2 linked regions of the Siphonobacter curvatus genome follow. The protein of the gene in region 2 binds, or shares a complex with, the protein of the main gene of each other region. Links are inferred from orthologs where the notes say so. Each region holds a gene or a part of one and is shown on either strand. Other genes may lie near its edges. The genes, in order: pheS and pheT.

Evidence for each region.
Region 1: the proteins of pheT (region 2) and pheS are in contact, whole or in part, in a crystal structure (PDB 6P24), measured with the Escherichia coli proteins. The link is inferred for Siphonobacter curvatus from one-to-one orthologs.

Annotation. Positions count from the first base shown.
Region 1 is NZ_PTRA01000001.1:1,148,815-1,155,394, forward strand. What follows is about bases 1,502-4,475. They hold pheS (phenylalanine--tRNA ligase subunit alpha), read right to left. Parts: upstream 3,528-4,475; coding sequence 2,475-3,527; downstream 1,502-2,474. Other genes in these bases: C5O19_RS04600 (GNAT family N-acetyltransferase), read left to right, coding at 1,502-1,585; C5O19_RS04605 (C40 family peptidase), read left to right, coding at 1,880-2,404; C5O19_RS04615 (LytR/AlgR family response regulator transcription factor), read left to right, coding at 3,700-4,086; C5O19_RS04620 (porin family protein), read right to left, coding at 4,188-4,475. Outside these bases: C5O19_RS04595 (glycine--tRNA ligase), read left to right, coding at 1-1,069; more of C5O19_RS04600, read left to right, coding at 1,139-1,501; more of C5O19_RS04620, read right to left, coding at 4,476-4,880; DNA repair protein RadA, read left to right, coding at 5,042-6,418; C5O19_RS04630 (hypothetical protein), read left to right, coding at 6,521-6,580.
Region 2 is NZ_PTRA01000001.1:629,426-636,119, reverse strand. Bases 1,806-4,893 are described here. They hold pheT (phenylalanine--tRNA ligase subunit beta), read right to left. Parts: upstream 4,521-4,893; coding sequence 2,091-4,520; downstream 1,806-2,090. Other genes in these bases: C5O19_RS02585 (class I SAM-dependent methyltransferase), read left to right, coding at 4,699-4,893; C5O19_RS02595 (hypothetical protein), read right to left, coding at 1,806-2,031. Also shown: rny (ribonuclease Y), read right to left, coding at 1-1,010; cell division protein ZapA, read right to left, coding at 1,102-1,383; more of C5O19_RS02595, read right to left, coding at 1,672-1,805; more of C5O19_RS02585, read left to right, coding at 4,894-5,313; C5O19_RS02580 (tetratricopeptide repeat protein), read left to right, coding at 5,664-6,694.

The sequences.
Region 1 (6,580 bases), 520 kb from region 2 along the record:
CAACGATCTGGAAGGCGTACGCGAACTGATCATCTCCGAAGGTATTGTTTGCCCGGTTTCTGGTACCGATAATTGGACGGAAGTACGCCAGTTCAACCTGATGTTCTCGACCCAGGTTGGAGCCGTATCTGACGATGCCAGTTTGATTTACCTGCGTCCGGAAACGGCTCAGGGTATTTTTGTGAACTTCCTGAACGTACAGAAAACGGGTCGGATGAAAGTTCCCTTCGGTATTGCCCAAATTGGGAAAGCCTTCCGGAACGAGATCGTAGCTCGTCAGTTTACCTTCCGGATGCGGGAGTTTGAGCAGATGGAAATGCAATTCTTCTGCCGCCCCGGTACCGAAATGGAATGGTACGACAAGTGGAAAGAGACTCGGATGAAATTCCACCAGGCCCTGGGAATTCCAGCCAGTAAGCTTCGTTTCAAACCCCACGACAAGCTGGCTCACTACGCCAATGCCGCCGTGGATATTGAGTTTAAGTTTCCTTTCGGCTTCCGGGAAATGGAAGGTATTCACTCCCGTACGGATTTCGATTTGAAGAGCCATCAGGAGCTTTCAAAGAAAAAACAGCAGTACTTCGACAACGACCTCAACGAAGACGGCAAGCCGTACGGAAATTACATTCCATACGTAGTTGAAACGTCGGTTGGAGCCGATCGTCTGTTCCTGGCCGTACTGTGCAATGCGTATACGGAAGAAACCAGCGAAGACGGTAAAACCCGTACCTACCTGAAACTGCACCCGGCTGTGGCTCCCATCAAAGCTGCGGTATTACCCCTGGTGAAAAAAGACGGCCTACCCGAGAAAGCCCGCGAAATTCAGAATCAGTTGAAGTACGATTTCAACGTATTCTACGAAGAACGCGACAGTATCGGAAAACGCTATACCCGTCAGGATCTGATTGGTACGCCGTTCTGTATTGCCGTGGATTACCAAACGCTGGAAGACAATACGGTCACCATTCGTCACCGCGACTCAACCGAGCAGGAGCGTATTGCAATCGCCGATCTGAAAGCAAAAATCGGTCACGCCGTATCGCTGGAGCGGGTTTTAGAAAATTTATAATCGAGTTTAGTGAGACAGAGCCCGTATTCTTCAACGCAGGAATACGGGCTCTGTCGTAAATCAGAAAAAATGATTGTTGTACACGTTGAATCCGTACAGTCGGCCGATGCTCAGTTTTTACTAGCGGAAGCAGTACAAGAACTACAACGTCGCTACCCCGATTTTCCGGCGAATGAATATCATTCCGCCGAAGCTCCGGGTTCAGCCTTTGTCATTGCCCGCATCGAAGGAAAAGCGGTAGGGTGTGGAGCCCTACGACCTTATGTTCCGGAGGTAGTTGAAATCAAACGAATGTTTGTATTGGATAATTACCGTCGGCAGGGAGTATCCCGGCGACTGTTGGAAACGTTGGAGGAAGAAGCTCGTCGCCTGGGTTACCGTCGCGTTATACTGGAAACGGGCGTTCGGCAACCCGAAGCGATTGAACTGTATCGACGTACGGGTTACGAGCAAATTCCTAACTACGGCTATGATGGTGAGGATAGCTTGAGCGTGTGCTTTGGTAAAGACTTATAATGTTCTGGCACAGGTTTTTATAGTAAGCCATTTTTAGCTAGTATTCTTAGATTTTGAGGAATTTTGAGAAAAAAATGAGAAAAAAATAAAAAAAATAGTGAAAAATTTACTCTCAATATTCGCTTGAGGCAGTTTTTGGTAAGCCTCTGAACGTCAGCGATACTAATGTTAAATAAAAAAAGGAATACCTTAGAATAACCCGTAGTCAGGCCTTTCGGACATCCGAAAGGCCTTTTTCGTACCAGCCATTCTGCCTATCTTTAAGAACCTCATTGTGACAACAAACCGAATTTTATGCTAAGAAAAGTTCTTCTAGCAGGTTTTTTTACCTGCTTCCTGAATGTATCTTTTGCCCAACGAGCGGCGGTTGAACAGGAACCCAAAAGCACCCGACTGGAGCGTTATACCAACGACGTTCTGGACTTTGCCGAACAGCATTTGCACATTCGGTATCGGTCGGGTGGTACTACGAAAGGGGGTTTTGATTGCAGCGGATTCGTCCGGTTTTGCTTCAAAAACTTTGGAATGTTACTCCCTCATTCCAGTGCTTCCATGAAATCATTAGGGCACGAAGTCGCCAAGAAAGATTGCCAGCCCGGTGATCTGATTTTCTTCAAAGGTGGAAACTCGCACAGTAACCGAATTGGACACGTAGGTATTGTATCGGAGGTAAAAGACGGAAAGATTCGTTTCATCCACTCGGCTTACAATGGCGGCGTTCGTTTTGACTGGCTTGATCAGGAAAAGTACTACCAAACTCGTTTTTCGGGACTTCGCCGGGTTATTGGCGTACTGGATTTTCTTCCTTCTGAATCGTAACTAGTGTATACAGCCATAAAAAAGGCGATCGTTTCGAAAACGATCGCCTTTTTGCTTAGGTACGTATTGGTTAGGCCTGTTCGAACTGACGCAGGAAACGAACGTCATTTTCGGAATACAGTCGCAAATCCCGAACGCGGTATTTCAAGTTCGCGATCCGCTCGATACCCATGCCGAAGGCAAATCCTGTGTATTTCTTGGAATCGATACCGCAATTTTCCAGTACGTTCGGATCAACCATACCCGAACCAAGAATTTCTACCCAACCCGTTCCTTTACACTGATTCTGCGTTCCGCCGCAAATCCGGCAACCACCGGGGCGGTGCATTTCGCAGGAAATATCCATTTCTGCACTGGGCTCGGTGAAAGGAAAGTACGAGGGACGGAAACGAACCTGTACCTCCGAACCAAACAGCTCCTGGGCAAACTGATATAAGGTATCCTTCAAATCCTTGAAGCTCACATTCTCATCAATGTACAAGCCTTCGATTTGATGGAAAAAGCAGTGAGCACGGGCCGAAATGGCTTCATTGCGATACACGCGACCGGGCATAATGCTGCGTAAGGGTGGCTGCTGCGTTTCCATCAGCCGAACCTGGATATTGGAGGTGTGCGTGTGCAGCAGAATATCCTTACCGGGACCGTTTTTCTCGATGAAAAACGTATCCTGCATTTCACGAGCCGGGTGGTTCTCGGGAAAGTTCAGAGCCGTAAAGTTATACCAGTCTTCTTCGATCTCTGGTCCATCGGCTACGTTGAAACCCAAACGTTCAAAAATTTCGACAATACGTTGACGAATCAACGTAAGGGGGTGCAGACTACCCGTCTCGTTTGGAATCGTGGGTAGGGTTAAATCTACATCAGGTGTAACCTGTTGACTTTGAGAATTTTCCAGACGTTCCTGGGCAGCTTGGAAGGTCTCCTGAGCTAAATCTTTCAGGGAATTGAGTTCCTGCCCCATGGCCCGACGCTCTTCCGCAGGAACCGTTTTCAGTAATTCAAACAAACCTGCTACGGCTCCTTTACGGCCAACGTAGGCTATCCGGAAATTTTCTAGTTGTTCCTTAGTATCAATAGTATACGCCGTGATTTGCTGGCGAATTTCGTTGACTTGCTCTATCATGTCACAAAAATAACTTTTTGCTGGTTTGAATAGCCAGAGAATTTTTGTTTTTCGGGTAATACGTACAAATACCTAATTTTAAAAATAGAGTATATTTTACTGGTGTTTTATACTTAATTTTTTACACCTTTGTTTTGTACTTGAGTTACGTTTTATTCCTAATGCTAATACCATGTATCCAACCCCTTCTCTAGAATTTACTTCGAAAAACTGGACTGTACCCGAGGGTACGCTACCCGTCTTTGATCGCCGCGTTCAACACCTTCCTATGCAGGATATTATTCTGATCCAGGGAGATGGAAACTATACGCTGTTTTATTGCAGTAACGGCAAACGTATCATGGTTTCGAAAACCTTACGGGACTATGAAAAACTCATGACCGAAAGCAGTTCATTCTTCCGGATTCATAAATCGTACCTTATCAACCTAGCCTACGTACAGCGATATGACGTGAAAGGCGAAGACTGTGTATGGATGAAAGACGGTCAAATTATTTCCATTGCCCGACGTCGCAAACATCAGTTCGCGGCCTATATGAGGCAGTACTTGAGTCATTAAGTATATTTTACTGATTGACACTCAAATAGTACAGTAACGCAAAGAGCCGCTAACTAGTTAGCGGCTCTTTGCGTTACTGTAGAATAGTACTACATTCTAAACTAAAATACTTTCATGCCCAAAGTCACTTGCCAGTTTTTCGATTTCTGTTTGAAAGGATCGCTACCGTTGGGCGTACTGATATTTACAAACCGAACATTAGAAAGACTGTCTTCGTAACGAACGTCTAGCGAGAAGTTACCAATATCCAGGCCACCACCGAGCTGGTAACCCCAGGCAGCCTGATTAAACGTATCGCTCACACTACCTTGGGTATACTTGGTAATGGCTTCTTTGATACTCTCATTCGAGCCGATCAGAAAAGAAGCTACTGGACCCGCATTTACCCGAAGCGGACCAAATTTCAATCCCAGCAATACGGGCACATCAATGTTCTCGGTTTTTACCTTTACCTGCGTAGGACTGCCTACCGCTTGTCCATTGGCATCGATGGGTTGTACCAAATACGAACCTCCTTTACCTGTATACAGTACCTCGGGCTGTATATAGAGCGTTCGTCCAAAACGCATATAAATACCACCTACAAAACCAGTACGGGTATCTAGGCTTTGTTTGAGATTTTCCCGGAGCGTGGATCCACTATAGCTACCATTGGCTACAAAGTTGCCCGTTTTAAGTTGGGCTAAATTCGTTCCTGCTTTAATTCCCAGTTGAAACCAGGGTTTGTCGCTTTGGGCGAAGGTTGAAGCAGCCGACAGACAGAGAAAGCTGCATAGTAATAAGTACTTTTTCATGGATATAATGGTAATACGTTGAAGAACTATGGTAAAACGCTGTACCACCGGTGTTTTGTTATAGAAATGGTCCGAAACCTTTTCTGTATCCTTGTTTTTGAACGTTTTCTAGCGTAAATTACTAATCGGCAGAAAGCTAAAAACTGCCCGTTTACATCTCAATGGCGAAAGTAAAAACCTCTTATTTCTGTCAGAATTGTGGGTACCAGTCGCCCAAATGGCTGGGAAGGTGTCCTTCCTGTGGGGAATGGAATACGATGGTCGAGGAGATCATCCAGAAGTCGGAACCCGAAAAAGGCCGCTGGCGACCTGCTTCAGCGGGACCGAATATTGCCGCTCGTCCTAAAGCCATTACCGAAATTGATTACAGCGAACAACCCCGGGTATTGACCCCGGATGCTGAGCTAAACCGCGTACTGGGCGGAGGGATCGTTCCTGGCTCACTGGTACTGATTGGGGGCGAACCGGGGATTGGGAAATCCACCCTGATGCTGCAAATTGCTCTGAATCTACCGGGCATTCGGGTACTCTACGTTTCGGGTGAGGAATCGGATCAACAGATTAAAATGCGGGCTGAACGATTGGGGACGAATTCCGCCAACTGCTTCATTCTCACGGAAACGTCCACGCAGAATATATTCAAGCAGATCGAAAATTTCGAACCCGATTTATTGGTCATTGATTCCATTCAAACCCTGCAATCCAATCTGGTCGAATCCGGAGCAGGGAGTGTATCGCAGGTACGCGAGTGTACGGCGGAGCTGATGAAATTCGCGAAAGAGTCCGGAACGCCCGTATTTATGATTGGTCACATTACCAAAGACGGGAATCTGGCCGGACCCAAGGTTCTGGAACACATGGTGGACACGGTACTGCAATTTGAAGGCGATCGCCATTTGGCCTACCGGATTTTGCGAACGACCAAGAATCGCTTTGGCAGTACCTCCGAGTTGGGCATCTACGAAATGCAGGGGAGTGGGTTACGACAGGTAAGTAACCCTTCGGAAATTCTGATTTCCCAGCGGGAGGACGCCCTGAGTGGTATCACGATTGGTACCATGCTGGAAGGAAATCGGCCCTTGCTGATTGAAATTCAGTCATTGGTATCCATTGCCACCTACGGAACGCCCCAACGTAGTAGTACGGGCTTCGACGCGAAACGGCTGAATATGTTGCTGGCCGTTCTGGAGAAACGCGGTGGTTTTCGACTGGGGGCTCAGGATGTTTTCCTGAATATTGCCGGAGGTCTGAAAGTGGAAGATCCGGCTATTGATTTGGCCGTCTGTGCTTCGCTGGTTTCTTCGTACGAGGATATTGCGATTCCGGCTTCAGTCTGCTTTGCGGCGGAGGTAGGGTTGGGAGGCGAAGTACGGGCCGTAAACCGAATTGAAAATCGGATTGCGGAGGCTGAAAAACTGGGCTTTAAGGAGATCTGGGTTTCCCGCTACAACGCCAAAGGACTCGACCTGGATCAGTACAAAATCCGGGTACGAACGGCCTCTAAACTCGACGAAGTTTTCATTTCCTTATTGCGGTAACTTGAGTAAATCCTTGCCCGCTTCTTGACTTGCACGTTTTTTGACGGTAATAAGGGATTGGTAGTCAGTGAATTAATACGTCAACCAAACTTTATTGCCGTCATGAAATGTCTTCTTTATATCTGGTTTCTGAGCGGAACGATGAATCCGAACACCCAGGAA
Region 2 (6,694 bases):
TGACCGTAGGAAGAGCGGAAACGCATCCGACCTACCATCTTGATCAGTTCCGGGTGCAAGCCGTGAATACCCAGGTCAATGACCGTACGTTCACCGATTTCGACGATTTCGTCTTCGATATTCTTTCGCGTTTTAGCTACCACCTCTTCGATACGAGCCGGGTGAATCCGACCATCCTGTACCAGTCGATGGAGCGACAAACGGGCGATTTCACGACGTACGGGGTCAAAACCCGAAATCACAATAGCATCCGGCGTATCATCTACGATGATTTCCACGCCCACAGCCGATTCCAACGTCCGGATATTCCGTCCTTCACGTCCAATAATTTTACCTTTGATATCGTCCGATTCGATATTGAAAACCGAGACGCAGTTTTCGATGGCCTGTTCGGCTGCCGTCCGCTGGATGGTTTCAATAACGATCTTCTTCGCTTCTTTCGTTGCCGTCAGCTTGGCTTCTTCTACGATGTTTTTTACGTAGCTGGAGGCCCGCGTTTCCGCTTCGGCTTTCAGGTTATCGACCAGTTGCTGACGAGCTTCGTCGGCGGTCAGACCGGCGATTTTTTCGAGCTGGGAAACGGCACTGGTGCGGGCTTTCTCGGCCTCATCCACTTTCCGTTTTGCTGACTCCTGCTGCTGGGCTAACTGCTGCCGCTGCTTTTCCAGTTCGTCTTCCTTGCGTTTCGCCTGTTCACGTTGCTGATTGATCTGACGCTCAAAATCCTTCAGTTTCGCCTCATTTTCCTGAAGAACACGTTTCCGCTTATTGGTTTCTTCCTCAAATTCAGCCCGGCGTTTAAGAAAATTTTCTTTCGCTTCAAGAATCCGCTGATTTTTGAGGTTTTCCGCTTTTTCTTCGGCGTTTTTAATAATGTCGACGGCTCTTACTTCGGCCTCTGCTTCCCGATTTTTAATCGCTTTCCCTAAGAATATCCGGGTAATAAAGAATACTATTCCCGCTGTAATGAGGGTATCGAGCAAATACAATAGAATACTACTATCCTGCATTTGTCTGTATGGTTAAATAATAGTGAAACCAAACAGCCCTCTGCCGGAGACCGTTAAAAGTGAAGAAAAACAGGGATCTCTAGTGTATCAATCAATTCCGCAGTACCGGATTGACTAATTCATCCATCATTTCGAGCTGAGCAAAAGCCTGATGCTGTAAGGCATTGAGCTTCAGATTAGTAACCATGCAAAAAAGCATCACACGCGTCATCCGCTCGTGCATGCTGTGAACATTTTCCTTCTCGAGTAATTGCTGCATTTGCTGATTCAATAGTTTAGCCGCTTCCCGAATGTAGAGTTCATCTTCTTTCGGAATCGTCATTTCGTATTGCGTGCCAGCAAGCTGTATGTGGATGGTACGATTCGTTCCCATGCAAAAGTAGTTATGGCTTATTATCGCTCTAACTGCATTTTCTTCGGTCTTTTAATCGGCGGTTGAGCCGGTCAGATGGCCTGTATTACAATCTAAACTTTTACAAGTTTAGTACTTAAAAGTGAAATTATGCAAATGTTGTGCAGGCTATTCATTCCGAATGATTGGCTTTTCGCAATAAATTATAGGCTTTAATCCTATTTTCGCCCTAGCCATCGGTTCATTTTTACCTTTACACCCTCTGGTTTTGCTTCACTTTTCTTTGGTACAGCAATTCCTTGTGGAACGCTATTCCGATAATTTTTTAATGGCCTTGTCCACTTCCTGGATGAAATGATCAACCTGAATACGCAACGCTTCGGGATTATCCGGGTTCAGTGAATCCAGAGCAACCCGGCTCATCCGGCCTTTTTGCTCACTGCGTTTCCGTAAGTCCGAAAGCTCCGTTTTCTGCTTTTTGATGATTTCATCCCGCTCCTTCAACAACGAATGTAAGCCTTCCAGCTCCCGTTGCTTGTCCTGCAAGATCATATTCATTTGCTCCATCTGGGAAATGAGCGTGCGTATCTTTAGTTCCAGATGCTGGCCTTTGGCACGCAGACGTTCTTCCAGTTCATCCGCCGAGCGGGAGGTATCCAGGGGATTCATCAAGGGTATGGTACGTTTAGCATTTGGAGGTACGGAAATCGCTTCCCGTACCCTGAAACTTATTTTCGAATGACAGCTTCTAATTCTTTTTCAAAACCAAGCATCAGCCGATTCATGGTTTTGTCGATTTGACTATCCGTCAGCGTTTGCGAAGCATCCAGCAGAGTGAAACTTACTGAGTATGACTTCTTACCTTCGCCCAGATTCGGTCCTTCGTAAATATCAAATACGTTTAGACTCTGCAGGAGGTTTTTCTCGTACTTGAAAGCAACTTCCTGAATCTCTTTAAAGCTAACAGTTTTATCCAGTACCAGCGACAAATCACGGCGTACTTCGGGGAATTTCGAAATCTCCTGGAACGTCACTTCCGTGGTGTAGTGATCCAGCAAAGCAGCCCAATCCAGATCAGCGAAGAATACCGCCTGTTTCAGATCCGTCAGCTTGGTCAGATCGCTGCGTACTAAACCGATGGTAGCCAGCACTTGTTTTCCTTTGAGGTATTGCAAACCATACGCCCAGACGTTTCCGGCTTCTACTTCCTGCGTAGTCAGGCCTTTCACACCCATTTTTTTGAAAATCCGGTTCACCGTACTAGCCAGATCGTGGAAAGCTACGGGCCGACTTTTCTGCTGCCAGCTTTCCGAAACGATGTTTCCGGTTAGATACAGAGCCAGGTGCGGTTTCTCGACGTATTGGTGAGGCTGCATCTTGTGATACGTTTTCCCAAACTCGAAAAACTTCAGATCCCGTTGACGCCGATTGACGTTATGGGCCAGAGCTTCCAGGCCGGAGAATAGCATACTTTGCCGCATCACACCCAAATCTTCGCTCAATTTATTCAGAATCTCGACATCTTCACCAGGCAGACTATCTTTTATACTGGCCGCGTAGGCCGGTTTCGTCAATGAATTGGTGAAAATCTCCTGAAAACCAGCTCCGGCCAGCAACTGAGAAATTTTGAACGGAACGCGTTCTCTGTCTTTAGAGGGCTCGGGGAACTTCGCCAGATAGTCGGTCCGTAGATGAGCCGACAAGCCGATATTATTCAATCCGTAAATCCGCAGGATTTCTTCAATCACGTCAGCTTCCCGCGTCACATCCACGCGATAAGCCGGAATCGAAGCCGTGAAGCCTTCTTCCGTACCATTCCAGACTTTAATATCCAGATCCGTCAGAATCTGGTGGATTTGCTCATGCGGAATTTTTTGTCCGATCAGGCGGTCAATATTCCGGTAGCTCATCAGCACCTGAGCGGGTTTGAACTGAGCCGGATGCGTATCCGTAATTTCACTCGTAATCTTTCCGCCGGCCAGTTCCTGCATGAGCAGTGCCGCCCGCTTGAGGGTATACAGCTTGAAATTGGGGTCCGTACCGCGTTCAAATCGGAAACTGGCGTCCGTTTTCAGGCCATGTCGCATGGATGATCTCCGTACCCAGTCCGGTGAGAAGTACGCTACTTCCAAAAAAACACGCGTCGTCGTTTCCTTGATGCCCGATTCCTGACCACCAAATACGCCCGCAATGCCTACGGGTTTTTCAGCATCGCAGATCATCAGGTCTTCGCTGGAAAGCGTCCGTTCGATTCCGTCGAGCGTCACGAATTTCGTTCCTTCCGGCATGGTTTTCACCACGATTTTCTGTCCGGCCAGTTCGTGCCAGTCGTAGGCGTGCATCGGCTGACCCAGCTCGTGGCAGATGAAGTTGGTTACATCGACAATGTTGTTGATGGGCCGCAGACCAATGGCCAGCAGCGATTGCTTGAGCCAGTCGGGCGATTCCGCCACTTTCACCCCGTCAATCGTAACCCCACAGAACCGTGGACAAGCTTCGGTATTTTCCACCACTACGTCAATCGGATGCTGATTGTTGGCGGCGTAAAAGTTATCCGCAAAAGGCAGCTTAATATCTCGATGTAAGAGTGCTTTCAGGTCGCGGGCTACGCCAATGTGCGAAGCGGCATCGGCCCGGTTGGGCGTCAGGCCAATCACAATGCGGTAATCCGGTTCCAGTTTGAAGTAAGTAGCCGCGGGCGTGCCGTTGGGGAGATCGGTGGTGAGTACCATGATTCCCGCGTGGCTGGTACCCAGACCCAGCTCGTCTTCAGCACAAATCATCCCTTCAGAAGGGTGACCGTACACTTTACGCTTACCGATGGTAAACGGTTCGCCATTCGTCGGATAAATGGTGGCTCCTACTGTAGCGACGACCACGCGTTGACCCGCGGCGACGTTCGCAGCTCCGCAAACGATGGTCGTGGGTTCGCCCGTTCCAATGTCGACGGTGGTGAGGTGTAATTGTTTTTCTTTGACGGTAAACGGCTCACACGTCAATACTTCGCCAATCACCACGCCCTGCAAACCACCCGGTACGGAATCAATGCGTTCGATTTCTTCCACTTCAAGGCCACAGCCCGTCAGTAACTGATCTAATTCTTCGGGCGACTCGGTCAGGGAAATGTATTGTTTGAGCCAATTAAGGGAAATATTCATAGTACTTCGGGTACAATCACTTGGAAAAGGTCCTTTACAGCCAGACCGATTTGCAAAAATAACTAATTTGAAAAAGGGAACAGAAGGATTATTAGAATTCGCTTAAATTCATCAAAAAGTACGTTTCTCTTTTGTTTTCCATGCCGAGTTTTAAGCCCCTGCTTTTCTCTGATTTTGTATGTCCAACCCCCACCCTGCCCTTGGTTATTCATTCCTGACGCCCGCGTACGAGTGGGCCCTGTGGCTAGGCGTACCCGAACGTAAGATTCGTTCCTATCTCATCGAACATATTGACGCCCATCAGCCCTTATTGGATTTTGGTTGTGGTACGGGCAATTTCCTCCAACAGTTACAGCAGATTAACCCGCAACAAAGCATTCGGGGACTGGATACCGACCCGTACATGGTTCGCGTGAGTCGCCGAAAATCCGTACCTGTTGATTACTACGCTTCAGGTCCTCTGCCCTACGCGGCCGGGCGGTTTGGTACCGTAACGAGCACCTGGGTTTTTGAGCATTTTTCAGTCGAAGAATCGCTGTTTTACTTTCGGGAAATCCGGCGAATTCTTCAGCCCGGCGGTACATTCTGGCTGGGAGACTGGGGGCCTTCCCAAGGCCCGATGCAACGGGTACTGGGACGCCTCGTCCACTGGATCGACCCGACCCAGAACGGACTAGGCCCGGCGGGTCACTGGCCGGAATTACTAGCTCAGGCTGGCTTTTCTACCGTGCTGATTCCATACCGGATTCCAACGCGACTGGGCACCTTCTACTACTGGAAATGTCATTTTTGATGCCCAAAAAGCCCGGCTTATGTCGTATCTTGCCCCACTGTATAATCTTTTTGTACCATTCTATGCTTTTTTTCTTCTAGTTTGTGGTATAAAAAGACTGGTACAAACGTTTATTTGCTCATACTGTCCTTGACCGTCCTTTCTTCTCCCCAAGGAAACGGATTTTAGTAAAGGCGGTTGAATGCCGGGTAATTCTTCATCAGATTACGTTAATTTTCGTTAATTGAAAAAACTATATTTGTCGAAGTCCCTGGAGTCGTTCATTTTCGGCCATTGGCTGGTATGGCCTGACCGGAGCAGCGAAAACATTTTCCAGCTCACGACCTTAAGATAGATCCAAAACGACTGCCATGAAACCGTTTTGTTTGTTGTTGATTTTTTTGTTTTCCCAGTCTTTACTGGCTCAGGATATTGATAAAGAGAAGCTCAAAGGTGTTTGGGTAGCGAAACGGGTCGAATACCGCAACGGGTACCAAATGATGAGTGATGCTGAAGTCGATAAGTCCAATATCGTTTTTGTTTTTGAAGATCGGCGACTACGGTTTTATACCAACGAAAAGTCTAGCACCGTAAGCTACACGCTGAGTGGCAATCGTATCCGTACGGCCGAGAACGCCACCTACACGATCGATAAACTCACGGATTACGAATTACAGCTTTCCGAGCAGACTTCCTCCGTCATGCGTAATGATCAGCTTCGGTTTATCTGTGCTCGCCAGGAAGCCACTAGTTACGATGATTACATCCGCAAGAAATTCGTTCTGCCTGCCGCTCGCTTTGATCGGGACACGTTTTACGTGATGAACGAAACGATCTACCCCAAATTCCGTACGCGTCTGATTGACAGTAGTTTTTACGAAACGTACCAGAATTCCTATACGTATATTGAAGATGCGTTCCGACAATTGGCTCGTCCGCGTCGGGATCGCTTTCGGGTGAGCTTCATTGTGAATCGTACGGGCCGAATCGAAAACATCCAAATCGTGGAAAGTTCGGATCCCAAAATGGACGACAACCTCAGAACGGCCATTAAAGCTTCTGAAGGTATGTGGATTCCCGCAACCGTTGGCCGCAAGCCGGTACGGGTGCAGGTGAATTACGAATTCCCGTATGGTATCCCCGAAAACCGCCAACTTACTTTGGATGATATTAAAGCATTGAAGGCGAAAGATTTGTTTGAAACGGGTTTGCAACATTACAATCGCCAGCGGTACGACCAGGCACTGGCCGTGTTTAATCAGTGTATTGAATTGGATCCCGGCAACGTATCGATTCGTTTCAACCGGGCCGCTACCTTCTACAAACTCAACCGTCTGCCAGAAGCGTGCCAGGACTGGAAGCTTCTGGAACGGGCAGGAGAAAAAGAAGCGACGAAATTGTT